DNA from 3 places in the Acetobacter sp. DmW_125128 genome. Region 2 is predicted to be linked to each of the others. Evidence: riboswitches for the same ligand, from Rfam matches in the RefSeq annotation. Region 2 holds a riboswitch; each other region holds the start of a gene.
What was found. Region 2 has a riboswitch for cobalamin ahead of FKW19_RS02360 (DUF2147 domain-containing protein). Riboswitches for the same ligand answer to the same signal wherever they lie in the genome.
Positions count from the first base shown of each region.

Region 1: it holds a riboswitch for cobalamin, as region 2 does, so the genes downstream of both, FKW19_RS11740 (TonB-dependent siderophore receptor) here and FKW19_RS02360 (DUF2147 domain-containing protein) in region 2, are expected to answer to the same signal.
Region 3: it holds a riboswitch for cobalamin, as region 2 does, so the genes downstream of both, FKW19_RS10625 (Rieske 2Fe-2S domain-containing protein) here and FKW19_RS02360 (DUF2147 domain-containing protein) in region 2, are expected to answer to the same signal.

Region 1 covers NZ_VHOP01000038.1:51,608-56,023, reverse strand. Annotated here, with positions in the region: gene FKW19_RS11750 (LysR family transcriptional regulator) at 1-137, shown strand, start outside; gene FKW19_RS11745 (Na+/H+ antiporter) at 203-1,915, shown strand; cobalamin riboswitch at 1,968-2,203, shown strand; gene FKW19_RS11740 (TonB-dependent siderophore receptor) at 2,339-4,416, shown strand, end outside.
Region 2 covers NZ_VHOP01000006.1:10,956-15,371, forward strand. Annotated here, with positions in the region: gene dctA (C4-dicarboxylate transporter DctA) at 1-52, shown strand, start outside; gene FKW19_RS02355 (carbohydrate porin) at 416-2,008, shown strand; cobalamin riboswitch at 2,087-2,326, shown strand; gene FKW19_RS02360 (DUF2147 domain-containing protein) at 2,367-2,831, shown strand; gene FKW19_RS02365 (sorbitol dehydrogenase family protein) at 2,944-3,615, shown strand; gene FKW19_RS02370 (GMC family oxidoreductase) at 3,637-4,416, shown strand, end outside.
Region 3 covers NZ_VHOP01000034.1:78,469-82,884, reverse strand. Annotated here, with positions in the region: gene FKW19_RS10635 (methionine synthase) at 1-733, opposite strand, end outside; gene FKW19_RS10630 (DUF1852 domain-containing protein) at 761-1,744, opposite strand; gene FKW19_RS15965 (hypothetical protein) at 1,990-2,118, opposite strand; cobalamin riboswitch at 2,102-2,334, shown strand; gene FKW19_RS10625 (Rieske 2Fe-2S domain-containing protein) at 2,661-3,755, shown strand; gene FKW19_RS10620 (hypothetical protein) at 3,752-4,153, shown strand; gene FKW19_RS10615 (hypothetical protein) at 4,181-4,416, shown strand, end outside.

The DNA.
Region 1 (4,416 bases), on a different contig from region 2:
GGTGTGCGGCCCCTTTGCCTATGGCGTTGCTTTACCCACACCGGCGGCATCTTTCCATGCGGGTGCAGGTGTTTGCCGCATGGCTGGAGGAACTGGTGCGCCAGCAGGTTTTACGCCCTGTTTCCGCCGCTCCGTAAAGGTGGCGTGTATGTGCATAATGCCCGTTGCATAAACGCCTAAACACGCCCAAAGAGCGCAAGCCATGTTAACCATAGAAAACATTCTGTTGCTGCTTTTGCTGGCGGCAGTTAGCAGCCTGCTTGTTGCCCTGTTTAAACAGAAGGTTCCGCAGCCGGTTATTCTTATCATTCTGGGTGTGTTTGCGGCGTTGGCGGGCATGCATGTCAGCTTGCAGCCAGATATGTTCATGTTTGTATTTCTGCCGCCTTTGCTGTTTGCAGATTCATTCCGCATGCCATTGCGTGAGTTTTCAGAACTGCGCGGCCCCATTCTGTTTTTGGCCTTTGGGCTTGTGGTTATCAGCACGCTGGTATGTGGCTATGCTATTCATTGGATTGTGCCAGAACTGGGCTTGCCCATCTGTTTTACGCTGGCGGCAGCGCTTTCCCCCACAGATACGGTAGCTGTTTCCAGCCTTATTGAAGGGCGCAAAGTTCCCAATCGGTTGTTGCAGATTTTATCTGGTGAGGCCCTGTTTAACGATGCCTCCGGCCTTGTGTGCTTTCGCTTTGCCATGGCCGATGCCCTTACGGGGGAGTTCTCTTACAGGCAGGCTTTTGGCACGTTTTTAATGGTGGCGCTGGGCGGCTTGCTGGTGGGCGCTGCGGTGGCATGGCTGACTGTTAAGCTTAACCGCGTGCTGGTGCGTCGTGGGTATGATGATTCGCAATCCCAAATCATCTTTGTGCTGCTCTTGCCATTTTTAATGTACGCAGCGGCGGAAGCGGTGGAATGTTCGGGCATTCTGGCCGCCGTGGCAGGCTGCATGGTGCTTAAACTTTCCGGTATGATAGAGGATACCGCCACCTTTACCCGCTTACAGGCCACAACCGTATGGAACATTGTCAGCTACGTTTTTAACGCGCTTATCTTTTTGTTTCTGGGCTTGCAGTTGCCAGAATTGCTGCAACATGGCGTGGCGTTGGGCCATAAATACGATGTGGCTTTGTGGCAAGTTAGCCTGTTTGTGGTGCAAATATACGCCATTATGCTGGCCATGCGGTTTGCAGGCGTATGGACATCCGTTTTTGGCCGTTGGGTGGTGGCGCGTATTGGCAGCCTGCCGTTTGAACCCACGGGTTTTGCAGGCAGCTTGTTGCTGACATTTGCCGGGGTGCGCGGGGCCGTTACGCTGGCGGCTGTGCTTTCTCTGCCAGAAGGAGCGGATGGCACAGATGCCTTTCCCATGCGCGATGCCGTGGTGGTGGCGGCTACAGGTGTAATTGTGCTTTCCCTGCTGGCGGCCAGTGTGTTCATTCCTCTGTGCCTGCGTTTTTTGCCGCACGAAACGGTGGATAAAAATGCGCAGGAAGAAAACATGGCCCGCCAAAAACTGATACGCGCAGCCCTTGCAGTGCTTACAAAAGCGCGCACGCAGCCGCCTGCGCCCAACCCAAAGGGCACAGCACTGGCTAAGCCGGAGGGGCAAAGTGCCGCAGATGAAGCCCTGCGGCAGGAGGTGATAGACCGCCTCTATCAACTGTATCACAGCCGGTTGGAAGAGGAGGATGAAACGCCGCGCATTACGCCGCTGGATCGTAACCGGGCATTGCGCCATGCACGTATGGATCTGGCCCTGCGCCTGCAATTGCTGCGGGCAGAACGGCAGGCCATGCGAGATATGACATCGCGCAGAGAGATCAATGACCAAACAGAATGGAAGCTCCAGCAGGAACTGGATTATGAGGAGCAGGTGATCCGCTCGCAGTCTCAGCGCCTCCCGCGGGAGGCCTAAAGCCCGCCTGCCAAACGTGGCGTGCTTTTGTTGACAAGCCACCCCCAGCCTGTAAACCACACCGCATGATGGTTTCCCCTTAGGGGAATGAAAAGGGAACCGGGTGCCCGCGCCGTTGCCTGCAATGGTTTTGCGATATTCCCGGGCTGTCCCCGCAACTGTAAGCGGCATGGATGTGCACGCACAGCGCCTTACGCGCTGGCCCACTGGAACAAACCTTTCCGGGAAGGGGTGCCACAACCGAAAAAACCGCAAGCCAGGAGACCTGCCATCAGCACACAGTTGCAGACGGGGCATGTCAGCCGGGGTGTGCTGGCAGGCTGGGCTAGCGGTTAGCCTATGGGGTGGTTTGCGCCCCTGTGGTGGAAAAAGCCGGGCCAGGTCTCGTGGCAACGCTGTTAAACCGCGAGATTGCCTAAAGCCATGCGCCTTAAAACCCTTTTGCTTACCGGCTCATCTTTGCTGCTGGTAGAAACCACTGCCGTTTGGGCGGCAGATGCCCCAACCTCCGTCACATCAACGAGCAAAAATACTGTTGCCACCAAGGCGGCAGCAACACCAGCTACCACTGTTCCGGCGCCACAAAATGCGCCTGTTTTGGCCGGGGTGGAGGGCATGCAAGCTGTGCAAGCGCGCAGTGCGCAGGCTTACCCGGATTACATTACGGTTAGTGCCGCACGGCGGCCCATGCGGGCGGATGAAATTGGCACGGCCATGACGATCGTGACAGAAAAGCAGATACTCACCCAGCAGCGCCGCACGTTAACAGATATTCTGGCCCGCCAACCGGGGCTGAATGTGGTGCGTTCGGGCGGTTTTGGGGGCACTACCTCTATTTTTATGCGTGGCAACAATGCCAACGAGGTAAAAGTGCGGCTGGATGGCATGGATATTAACGATGGCAGCTCCACTTCTGGTGCGTTTGATGCCGCGCAGTTTGTAACCGATGGCATGGGCCGCATAGAAATTTTGCGCGGGCCGCAAAGTGGCCTGTACGGGGCGGATGCCATGGCCGGGGTGATTGATATAACCACCGCGCAAGGGCAGGGTAGGTTCACCCCTTTTGTGCGGGTGGAAGGTGGATCTTACGGCACGTTTAATCAGGTTATGGGCGCGCGCGGCAGTAAGGGAAAGTTCCATTACAATGTGGAGCTTTCTCATTACCGGCAGGATGGCTTTCATGAAATCCCGCGTTATATCGGGCGCTATTTTGGCGCAGATAAGGAGCAGCGCCACCGGGGGGATAGAAACGATAACCGCTCCGCCAATATTCGCCTTGGCTATGATGTGACGCATAATTTTGATCTGGGGCTAACGGCCCGGCTGATCCAGAGCAATCTGCACACCTACAGCAGCTATAATATGGAAGATGAATATTACAGCCGCTTGGGATATTACGGTGATGTCAGCAGCGAGCGTGAACATACCACGCAAAATCAGGCCATTGTGCGGGGCACTGCGCATTTGTCCTCATTTGGTGGCAGGTTCGATCAGGTCATTGGTCTGGGGTATATGACAGGCCGCAGAAGCTGGACAGAAACCGGCACCACGCTGGAAGGCGATGCCTTGCAGTATGATCCCACATATTACCGCACCAGCCGTATCAAGATAGACTGGCACGGCACCGTCAATCTGGATAAATACGGATCTCTGCTTGTGGGGGCAGAGCATTTTCATGATACGTTTAATTCCAGCCAAGGAAATAGCGCGCCATCTTCCACGCCGTTCAGCACCAGTGCGGGCATGGATACCACGGCAGGGTATGGGCAGTATCAGGGTAATTGGAACAAGATTTTATATGGTGCGGCCAATATCCGGTATGACGCCAATTCCCGCTACGGCAATTATGTGACGTGGCGCGTGGCTCCGGCCATTCATATTCCGCACAGCGGCACGGTTATCAAGGCCAGTGCAGGCAGTGGTTTTCATGGCCCTTCATTGTATCAGCTTTTTGCCAACCAGATTTCCACCAGCTATGCAGAAAAGGGGAACCCCAACCTGCGGGCCGAGCGCCTGATAGGGTATGATGTGGGCGTAGAACAAACCTTGGCGCATGACAAATTGCATTTTGGGGCCACATGGTATGAAAACCACGTGCGCAACCTTATCCAGTCCGTAAGTTCTTACGAAAATTATTACTCCACCTACTCCTACAATAACGTCGCCCGTGCCCGCATGTATGGCGTGGAAGCGTATCTGGACTGGAAAGCGCTGGATACGCTGGATTTCAACCTGAACTATACATGGACCCACGCGCGAGATGCCTCTACCGGGCAAGAACTCCAACGCCGCCCGCAGCACAAGTTCAACTTCAATACCACATGGCAGCCGGTGGATGGGCTCTCGCTTTCGGGCAATATTCTGTATGTCAGCGGCGCGCGTGATGTGCCTGTTATTTCCGATACGTACCAGTATTGCAGCACATGCGGTAAAGACCACGGATATTTCACCATAGATCTGGCGGCCAGTTATAAAATCAACCGCTATGTAACAGTGTTTGC
Region 2 (4,416 bases):
TCATGAGGCCTTGCACACGCAACCACAAATTACAAAAACACCTTCAGTCTGATACCTCTTTTACGTAGGTAGCTCCTCTGGCTGCCTACGGATTTCTTGTATTTGTAATTGAGAATAAACCTTGTTGTAACAGTGTAATTTTGTAAACTTTTTCTTGAGTATTCGTTATAACAGAAAAAAATCCTTGAATCTTTTTGATTGTAATTTAATTTCCATAATATGCGATAATAAAAACAAAAAGAAACGTGAGATCTAAAAAATGTTTGCTAAAATTACAAAATCTATTTTTTAAAGAGAAAGCACCCAGCCGCCTTTCCCTTTAATCTTTGTATTTCTTTCCCCTTGTTTCAGAGATGCGCCGTTGCTGCATGCTACTTGTACGCAATGGCCGTTCTTGCGCCATGAGGATCGGGCAATGCCCTCAACTTATATCATTTCAAATTCAGAACAAAAAACATCACGCTACCAGCAAGAGTGTTTATCCATTCTTCGCTTGCTTTATATCGGGACAGTTCTTTTCACATTTGATATTGCTTTTCACGCTACCTCTGCGCGCGCTCAACAGAATGAAACCACCAAGTCTTTTGAGAAACCTGAATTTTCTTCAAAACCTATCGTTAACGCCGAGATACCAAAAAAACACAAACGCCCGATAGCTGAAGAACGTCTGGACGCCCTGTTTGATACTGAAAGCCTTTCCTACCTGTTAAACCATAATAATACAGCGTTACGCAGGCAGGATATCAGTGCGGGGTATTTTGTTGCTGAACAGGCCTTTGGCAATCTGGCTCCGGGCCTTAAACCTTGGCGCGACAGACTAAGCGAACGCGGCTTTACCTTTGAGTTAACATATAAAGGTGAAGGTATAGCCAATCTTGCTGGCGGTCTTTCAAAAGGTATGGATTATACGCATGAAATTCGTGCCAGCATGTTGTTTGATCTCGGCAAGCTTACCGGTTGGAATCCGCTACAAGGGTGGTACCTGCATGGTATTGTTATGAACCGTGAAGGCCGACAAGTCGGCTGGGATCATGTTGGGGAAAGAAATGTACTTCTTACAGAAGTATGGAGTATTCACGGCCCCGCAGCAGCCCGCCTTGCCGATCTGTATCTAGAAAAATCTTTTCTCCACAACCGTATCAATATCAATGTCGGACGCATTTCACTTACACATACCTATTCTACTTCTATTTTACTGTGCACATTCATGACCATGTGCTCTGCACCCATGGCTATACGAGAACCGGCAGGTTGGAGCGTTTACCCCAAAACATCATGGGGAGGCACAGTGCGCTTTCGGCCAACACATGATCTTATCCTGCGCACTGGTATTTATCGCATAGGCCCCAAAGCACGTGACAATACAGGTTGGGCATGGGGCGATGAGCCTTATACAGGTATTCAAACTCCCATTGAGTTAACGTGGGAACCGTTTTTTGGCACGCGCAAGCTTCCGGGCCATTACAAAATCGGTTTTGGGCATGACACGTCTCCTTACCCCGATATGGTTGGCACCATTCCCGCTGCTTTTGCGGGCTCTGTGCATCCGCACAAACTCAAACCGCGTGATACATTTTATATAGAGGCAGACCAGATGGTGTATCGCAGCCATGGCGAACATCAGATGGCTGGCGGATATGTGCTAGCTGGCTTCATTCATAACACGCCAAGTAACTCCACATTCTCAAACGAGTTCTACGCAGGGGCTTCCCTTTTGGGTATTATCCCCCACCGGCCTTTGGATCGTCTGGGCGTCATGTATTCCTATTACCAACTCAGCCCACGCTTGGCCTATGGGCAACGTATGCAGGAAGCTGCGGGCGTTCCCCTTGGCCCCTATATCAATGGGCCACAAACACATTCTGCAATTCTGGAAGCATATTACGGCATTCCTGTCACACCGGGCTTGGTTATTACATCCGAGTTTGAGTACATGATGCGCCCCGGAGAAACCTCGGTTATTCCCAATGCTATTCTGGCAGGGCTTAAGGTTATTGCTGCCCTGTAAGGCAAAGCGAGGCGCAAAAACATCTCACCTGCCTTGCTTTTCTCATACTGGCACCAAACCTGCTTATTGCTAGAATATATATTCGAACAGATGGATGGTGCTGCGCAAGCGGCTTGAAAGGGAATGCCGTGTACGGATTTCTGCCTTAAATTGAAGCAGAATCTTTATAGTCGGCAGCTGCTCCCGCAACTGTAAGGGGAGGTTTGACCTGCTGCCGGTCACGGCTAGCCACTGGCCGATAAACACGGCTGGGAAGGTAAAAGGTCTAACATACCATATCCCCAAGCCAGGAGACCTGCCTCCATCAGGCACATCATACCGGGCGGGATGAACCGGCAGCGGCAAAACAGGCAGTAACATGCATAAACATGCCTTTAGCTCATTTTTAACAGCACTGCTTCTTGCATGGAGCAATATACCCTCCAACGCTCATGCAGAAAGCGCCTCCACACCAGCCATAACCGGACAATGGATTACGGAAGACGGTAAAGGCGTATTCAATATCCACACCTGTGGCGATAAAATGTGTGGGAACCTTGTAGGGTTAAACCTAACGCAAGATGAAGAAGCTTCTGGCCGTAGAAAAACAGAATGTAACCTTCAGATGCTCAAAGGCTTCCATCCCATGGAAGACCGGCATGACCACTGGAAAGGTCATATCTTTGATCCTCAGAGCAAAAATACTTACGATGCCATTATATGGATAGCGGACGATGGTGCCCTGAAACTGCATGGTTTTTTAGGTTTGGAGCTCTTTGGTAGAACAGATACCTGGCAGCCATTTCATGGCCGTATAGGCAACAACTGCCACATTAACCCCTAAGCATACCTGCTTCAACGAAGCATGAAATAACCTATTATTCCATTACAACAGCTTGCAAGCTCAGGCCGTCCCTATAAAACTACCCGTAATTTTGAACTCGATATTCTCCGCAATGTTTCATTCTGACAAGGCGGAGCCCGGTTTTGTAGGGAGAATCCGAAGAATGAGACAAACGCACGAGGGGCAGCCTGTGGCGGAGTGGTGTTCATCTCCTAACGCCATGCGCCTGAATAAACTGTTGCGCATGTCCCGTCGGGATGTGCTTTTAGGTGGTATTGGTCTTTCTGTTGCAGGCACAACAGGTGCGGCGCTTGCTAATACCGCGCCTACTACACCAAACACTGAAGACCTCTCTCACTTTATGCAGATATCCCAGCGACTGACAGATAGAGATACGCTAAACCCCCAGATTGGTGCGGCCCTATATGCCAATATCGTGCATGCCAATGCCGATCGACAGGATAAACTTAACGCCCTGCATACTCTACTAGAGCGAGAAAAATTTACGACGGCATCTGCCTTTGCTCATGCAGCAGAAAAATCTGATCCCAAACTTAAAAATGTCATCCACGAAATTCTAACCGGCTGGTACCGAGGTATTGCGGATGGCAAAGTGGTGGTTTACCGCTCCGCCCTGATGTTCGACATCACCAAGGATGCCGTTTACCCCAAAACCTATGCAACAGGCGGCCCATTCTACTGGACAAGCAAGCCACCAGAAGTTGCACGCCCAAAAGGGCACCCTGCACTTTCTGCTTCCGCCCTTGTTATCGAACCGACCTGATCTTACGGGATACCCCGCTTTATGCCCTCCGAAGAAAATCTTTCAGCCGACGTTGTGATCGTAGGATCAGGCGTTGCAGGTAGTTCTATTGCCAACGAACTGGCGCGCGCCGGTATTTCCGTCATTGTGCTGGAAGCTGGCCCACGTGTTGACCGCCAGCATTTTGTAGAAAACTTCCGCAATCTGGAAAACAAACCCTCTTATCAGGGGCCATTCCCGGCTGTACCTTGGGCACGGCATCCGCCTGATCAGCAAACCCCTAACGAGTATCTGCATACCTCCGGCCCAAATGCCGAAGCCTATCAGCAGGTTTACTTACGTATGATGGGCGGTACCACATGGCACTGGGCTGGGTGCGCATGGCGTTACCTACCATCAGACTTTGAACTCAAAACACGTTACGGTCAGGGCCGCGATTGGGCCTTGACTTACGATGATCTGGAACCCTTTTACTATCAGGCAGAAGTCATGATGGGGGTTTGCGGGCCAGATCCTGCGGTAGAAGATCTTGGGTCTCCTCGCAGGCAGCCATATCCTATGGATGCACTGCCCATTTCCTACGCTGCACAACAATTCCGCAAACTGATTCAGGAAAAAACGCCGTGGCGCGTGGTGCACGAACCACAAGCACGTAACACTCGCCCGTATGATAGCCGCCCAACGTGTGAAGGGCATAATAACTGCATGCCCATCTGCCCTATTGGGGCCATGTATAACGGTAGCTATTCCGTTTACCATGCAGAAGCTGCCGGGGCTAAGTTTATCCCCAACGCTGTGGTGTATAAGATTGAGCGAGACAGC
Region 3 (4,416 bases), on a different contig from region 2:
ATTTTTGCAGTTTGGGAAAGATCTCTTCATACTGACGCCACTCTTCCCCAAGAGCATTTTTCCAATCGATATTGGCTTTGATGCCGTAACCATAACAGATATGAACTGCTGTCTCGCACTTCAGCCCTTCAATAGCTTTCTCTAATGTGGCAATGCCCCAGTCATTGACCTCATCAAAGAAAACATTGAAGGCGGGTTCATCGAACTGGATGATGTCGACACCAGCCGCTTCCAGTTCTTTTGCTTCCTGATTGAGAATTTTGGCAAATTCCCAAGCGAGTTTTTCACGGCTTTTGTAGTGGCCATCATAGAGCGTGTCGATCATCGTCATGGGGCCGGGGAGCGCCCATTTGATAGGTTTCTTTGTCAGGGTGCGTAAAAACTTTGCATCCTCGACAAAAACCGGTTTTTCACGCGCTACGGCGCCGACAACGGATGGTACGCTCGCATCGTAGCGGTTGCGAATTTTGACTGTCTGACGGTTCTCGAAATCGACACCACTGAGATGCTCAATAAAGGTCGTGACGAAATGCTGACGCGTCTGCTCGCCGTCACTGACGATATCAATGCCAGCACGGTTCTGATCGTCCAGCGTCAGGCGAAGCGCATCCTGCTTACCTTCGACCAGCTCTTCCCCCTGCAATTTCCAGGGGGACCAGAGTGTCTCAGGCTGTGCGAGCCATGAGGGTTTCGGCAGGCTGCCAGCCGTTGAGGTGGGGAGGAGTGTTTTCATGAGAGGTAACCTTGTATTTCTGATGGATCAGGCGACGTAACCGGCAGACCATTTTTCGAGAATGTCGTGATATGGCTTGATGAAATGCTCGTCCGTATAGTGTCCCTGTGAGATCGCCAGTTGTGTACGCTCCTCCCGATCGTAGACAATGCGGGTGTTGGAATAGTCCTGATGTTTTAGGCTCGGTTGATAACAGTCAGCCGCAGCAGAATTGGCATTGTAAATTTCAGGACGGTAAATTTTCTGAAAAGATTCCATCACGCTGATGGTGCTGATCAGTTCAAGAGCAGAGTAGTCAGACAGCAGATCGCCAAAAAAATAGAAGGCCAGTGGCGCAGCACTATTGCGCGGCATGAAATAACGAACTTGCATTCCCATTTTTTTAAAATACTGGTCTGTCAGAGAAAATTCACGCTGTTCATACTCAACGCCGAGAACAGGATGCTGATTTTCCGTTCGATGATAGGTGCGATTGGTCGAGACACTGAGGCAGATAACCGGTAATTTTTTAAAATTCTGCTTGTAAGCAGACGAGTTCATAACGCTTTTAAAGAGATTTCCATGTAGGTTCCCATAATTATGGGGAACACTGAATTTGGCTTTTTCTTTATTGTAAGCCGGTAACAACACGCTGAAGTCGTAATCCCGCACGTACGAGGAAAAACTGTTTCCGGCGAGGCCCTCTATCCGTTTGTTGGCGTTTTTATCAACAATTGTTGTGTAGAGGACTTCGATCAGAGGAAAGCTGCCGCTTTTGCCTGCAAAGGCGAGATCCATCTCCACAGAAACGATTTCAAGTTCAAGAGTGTAACGATCTCTGTTGGCATTATCCCAATGCGCCAGATCATTGAACCGGTTGTCTATCATCCGCAGGACATTGCGCAGGTTTTCCTGACGGCTTTTCCCTCTCGCCAGATTGGCAAAATTGGTCGTAAGGCGGGTTCTGTCGGAAGGATGATAGTTTTCATCGAAACGAAGCCGATGGATACTGAATGTCGAATCCTGAATCATTGTTGTTCTGCATCCCTATTTCCACCGTAAACCAGAATGCGGGCACGGGGGCATGGCGTCCCCAAGTTTGTCTTCTGAGTTTTTTAGGCGGTGGTGGTCATCGTCATGGTAGCTTTATGCCTGAACGAACCCGTGAGCAGAAATGATTTGATTTCATCAATACATCAATATTGTTCATGGACTAATGTGGCTGCATTGCTTCGGGAAAAGACGCAGTCAGAAACTGATTGGCGTAATGTTTGTTTTCAGGACATCAGCTCAATCCGGTCTCGGTCTACATGCGAAAAACTGATATCTGCCTTTCGCAGCTCCAGAATGTTCCAGCTTGCACGTGGGATGCGTTTGGCGGCATGGTGCAGGAGCAAACGCTTCAATGGTCCCGCGCGAGCGGGTTAATAGGGAACTCCGTTATGTTCTGGTCAGACAATCGGCCGGAAGCAAAGTCGGAGGCTGCTCCCGCAACTGTAGGCGGTATGCCGCTGGTTCGTTCACTTTGAACGTGAACCACTGTTCTCATAGGAACGGGAAGGTTGGAACCAGTTGGCCATGATCCGTGAGCCAGGAGACCTGCCATTGCTCAGCCACCAACCGTCGGGCGGGATGACCGAAGGGAGGAGAGAATATATGCCTGTCTGCCTCATGCCTCGGTCACTCCTGATGAATCAGGCGATGGACTCTTTTCAGGTCAGGGGGACTTACCCCATCATTTCTGGCCGATATACGAATGACGCTTTTGTGCTGCAAACAGCATTGATCCGTTAGACACTTCAGAGTCAGTCACCGGACAATCATGCATTCTGTCCGATAATTGATAACGGGTACACTTGCTCAGACAAAATGTGAGAGACGACACGATGCTCCATGACGAGGGGTTGTATTGTTTCCTTTGCGCTGAGCCAGTTGAAAAGCCGAGGCAATGGAAAACGAACTTCACCAAATTTCAGATCATTCAGCGTGCGCGGTACAGATTGATTTAAGACGTGTCAGAACCAATCCGAACTTCTGGTATCCTGTCGCATGGTCCCGTGAATTGGGACGGGAAAAGGCAATCGATGTCCGGTTTGCAGGGCAGCATATCGTCGTCGTGCGCCCCAAAAGCGGCATTCCTTATGCTCTGGATGGCCTGTGCGCCCATCGGCAGGTTCTGCTTGGCAAAGGAAACGTCCATGGTGACCTGATAAGCTGCGTTGCTCATGGTCTGAGATATAACCGGGACGGCCAATGTGTTTCGCCGAATGTTTCAGCCGAAGCGCAATGTCTGCGTCTCAAAAGTTGGGCCTGCCGCGAAAAAGATGGGCTTATTTTTGTTTTCATGGGAGACCAGTCTCTTGCGGCGACGACCGCGCTTCCTGATTTTCCAAGGGTGAGAGACAGGCGCTATCGCACGCGGCGCTTCGGGCAGGTGGTGAACTGTCATTACAGTTTCATGCATGAAAACCTGATGGATATGAATCATCAGGTTCTGCACAGTCGGTTGGTCGGGAAAATGAAGCCTCGGTTCCTCGGAATGGATCACGGAGAGGATTTTGTGGAGGCCCGCTACACCTTTGCACGAACCGGCGGCAAACAGCCTTTGAGCGAGGCGCTGATCTACGGCCAGAGACGCCGTGATGGTCGGGATTTTGCCTACCGGGATGTCATGACCATCAGGACACAATATCCTTACCAGATCCTGCGTATTGAAACGCAAGGGATTGAGGAACCCGTGATGGAGTTATGGATCTCTTATGTGCCGCAGGATCGTGAGGAGTTGACCAACCGTGTTTTCGGTCTGTTGTCGATCAAACGACTGAAAGTGCCTTTTTTACTGGATCTTGCCTGGCCAATACTGGTCGCATTCACGGAGCGCGTCTTCTTTGAAGATCGCGAGATTGTCGAGCTGGAACAGGCTGCATGGAAAGACCTCGGTGGAGATCACAATCGGGAAGTCTTCCCGGTTATCAATCAACTTCGTGATCTGCTCAGGCGATGTGGTCAGGCGCCAGAGAGTGTAGAAAAGACGGTCCCATGAGATTGCCTTTTATCGCGCCACCTTCCCATGCTTTTCATCCTTTGCTGGAAAAGATCATTTTTCTGGCACCTGATCGAACCTGTGTCATTTCTTTGCTGGGGACAGATGCAGCTTTACCTGAAGAAGAACAATTGCAGCAGAATGGCTATGATCTTTTCCAGATGACTGTTTCCAATCTACCAACAGACCATCAGATACGTGGTGACTATCTGGAAGCACATTTCAGGCCGCTTCTCGATACAGCGATAGAAATGGCGATGGCGCTGACTGACAGGCCAGCGCACGTGCCGGAAGCAAGTTACGTGCAAACCTATATAGCGGTTCAGAATCTGATTGGTGCACAGAAAGCTGCGATGGATCTGTATTGTCGTGTGCAAGTTGAATTTATGATTTCTTGAACAGTGTGAACCTGAAGAGACAGATCCATGAGTAATGTCATAGATTTCCCCACCCAGAATGGGGCAGGCAGGCCCTATCTGGCGGCAAAAGATCTCACAAAAGAACAGTGCCGTTTTATTCTCTCTCTACCGATAAGCGGCGAGTATGGCATCCCCATAGCGGATCGCGGTGCCATTCGCGGATCATTGATATTGATGGGATATGTCGCAGCCGGATTTTCCGTACGCTGGGGCAGTGCTGCCGCTCGTCTTACCAGTCGAGG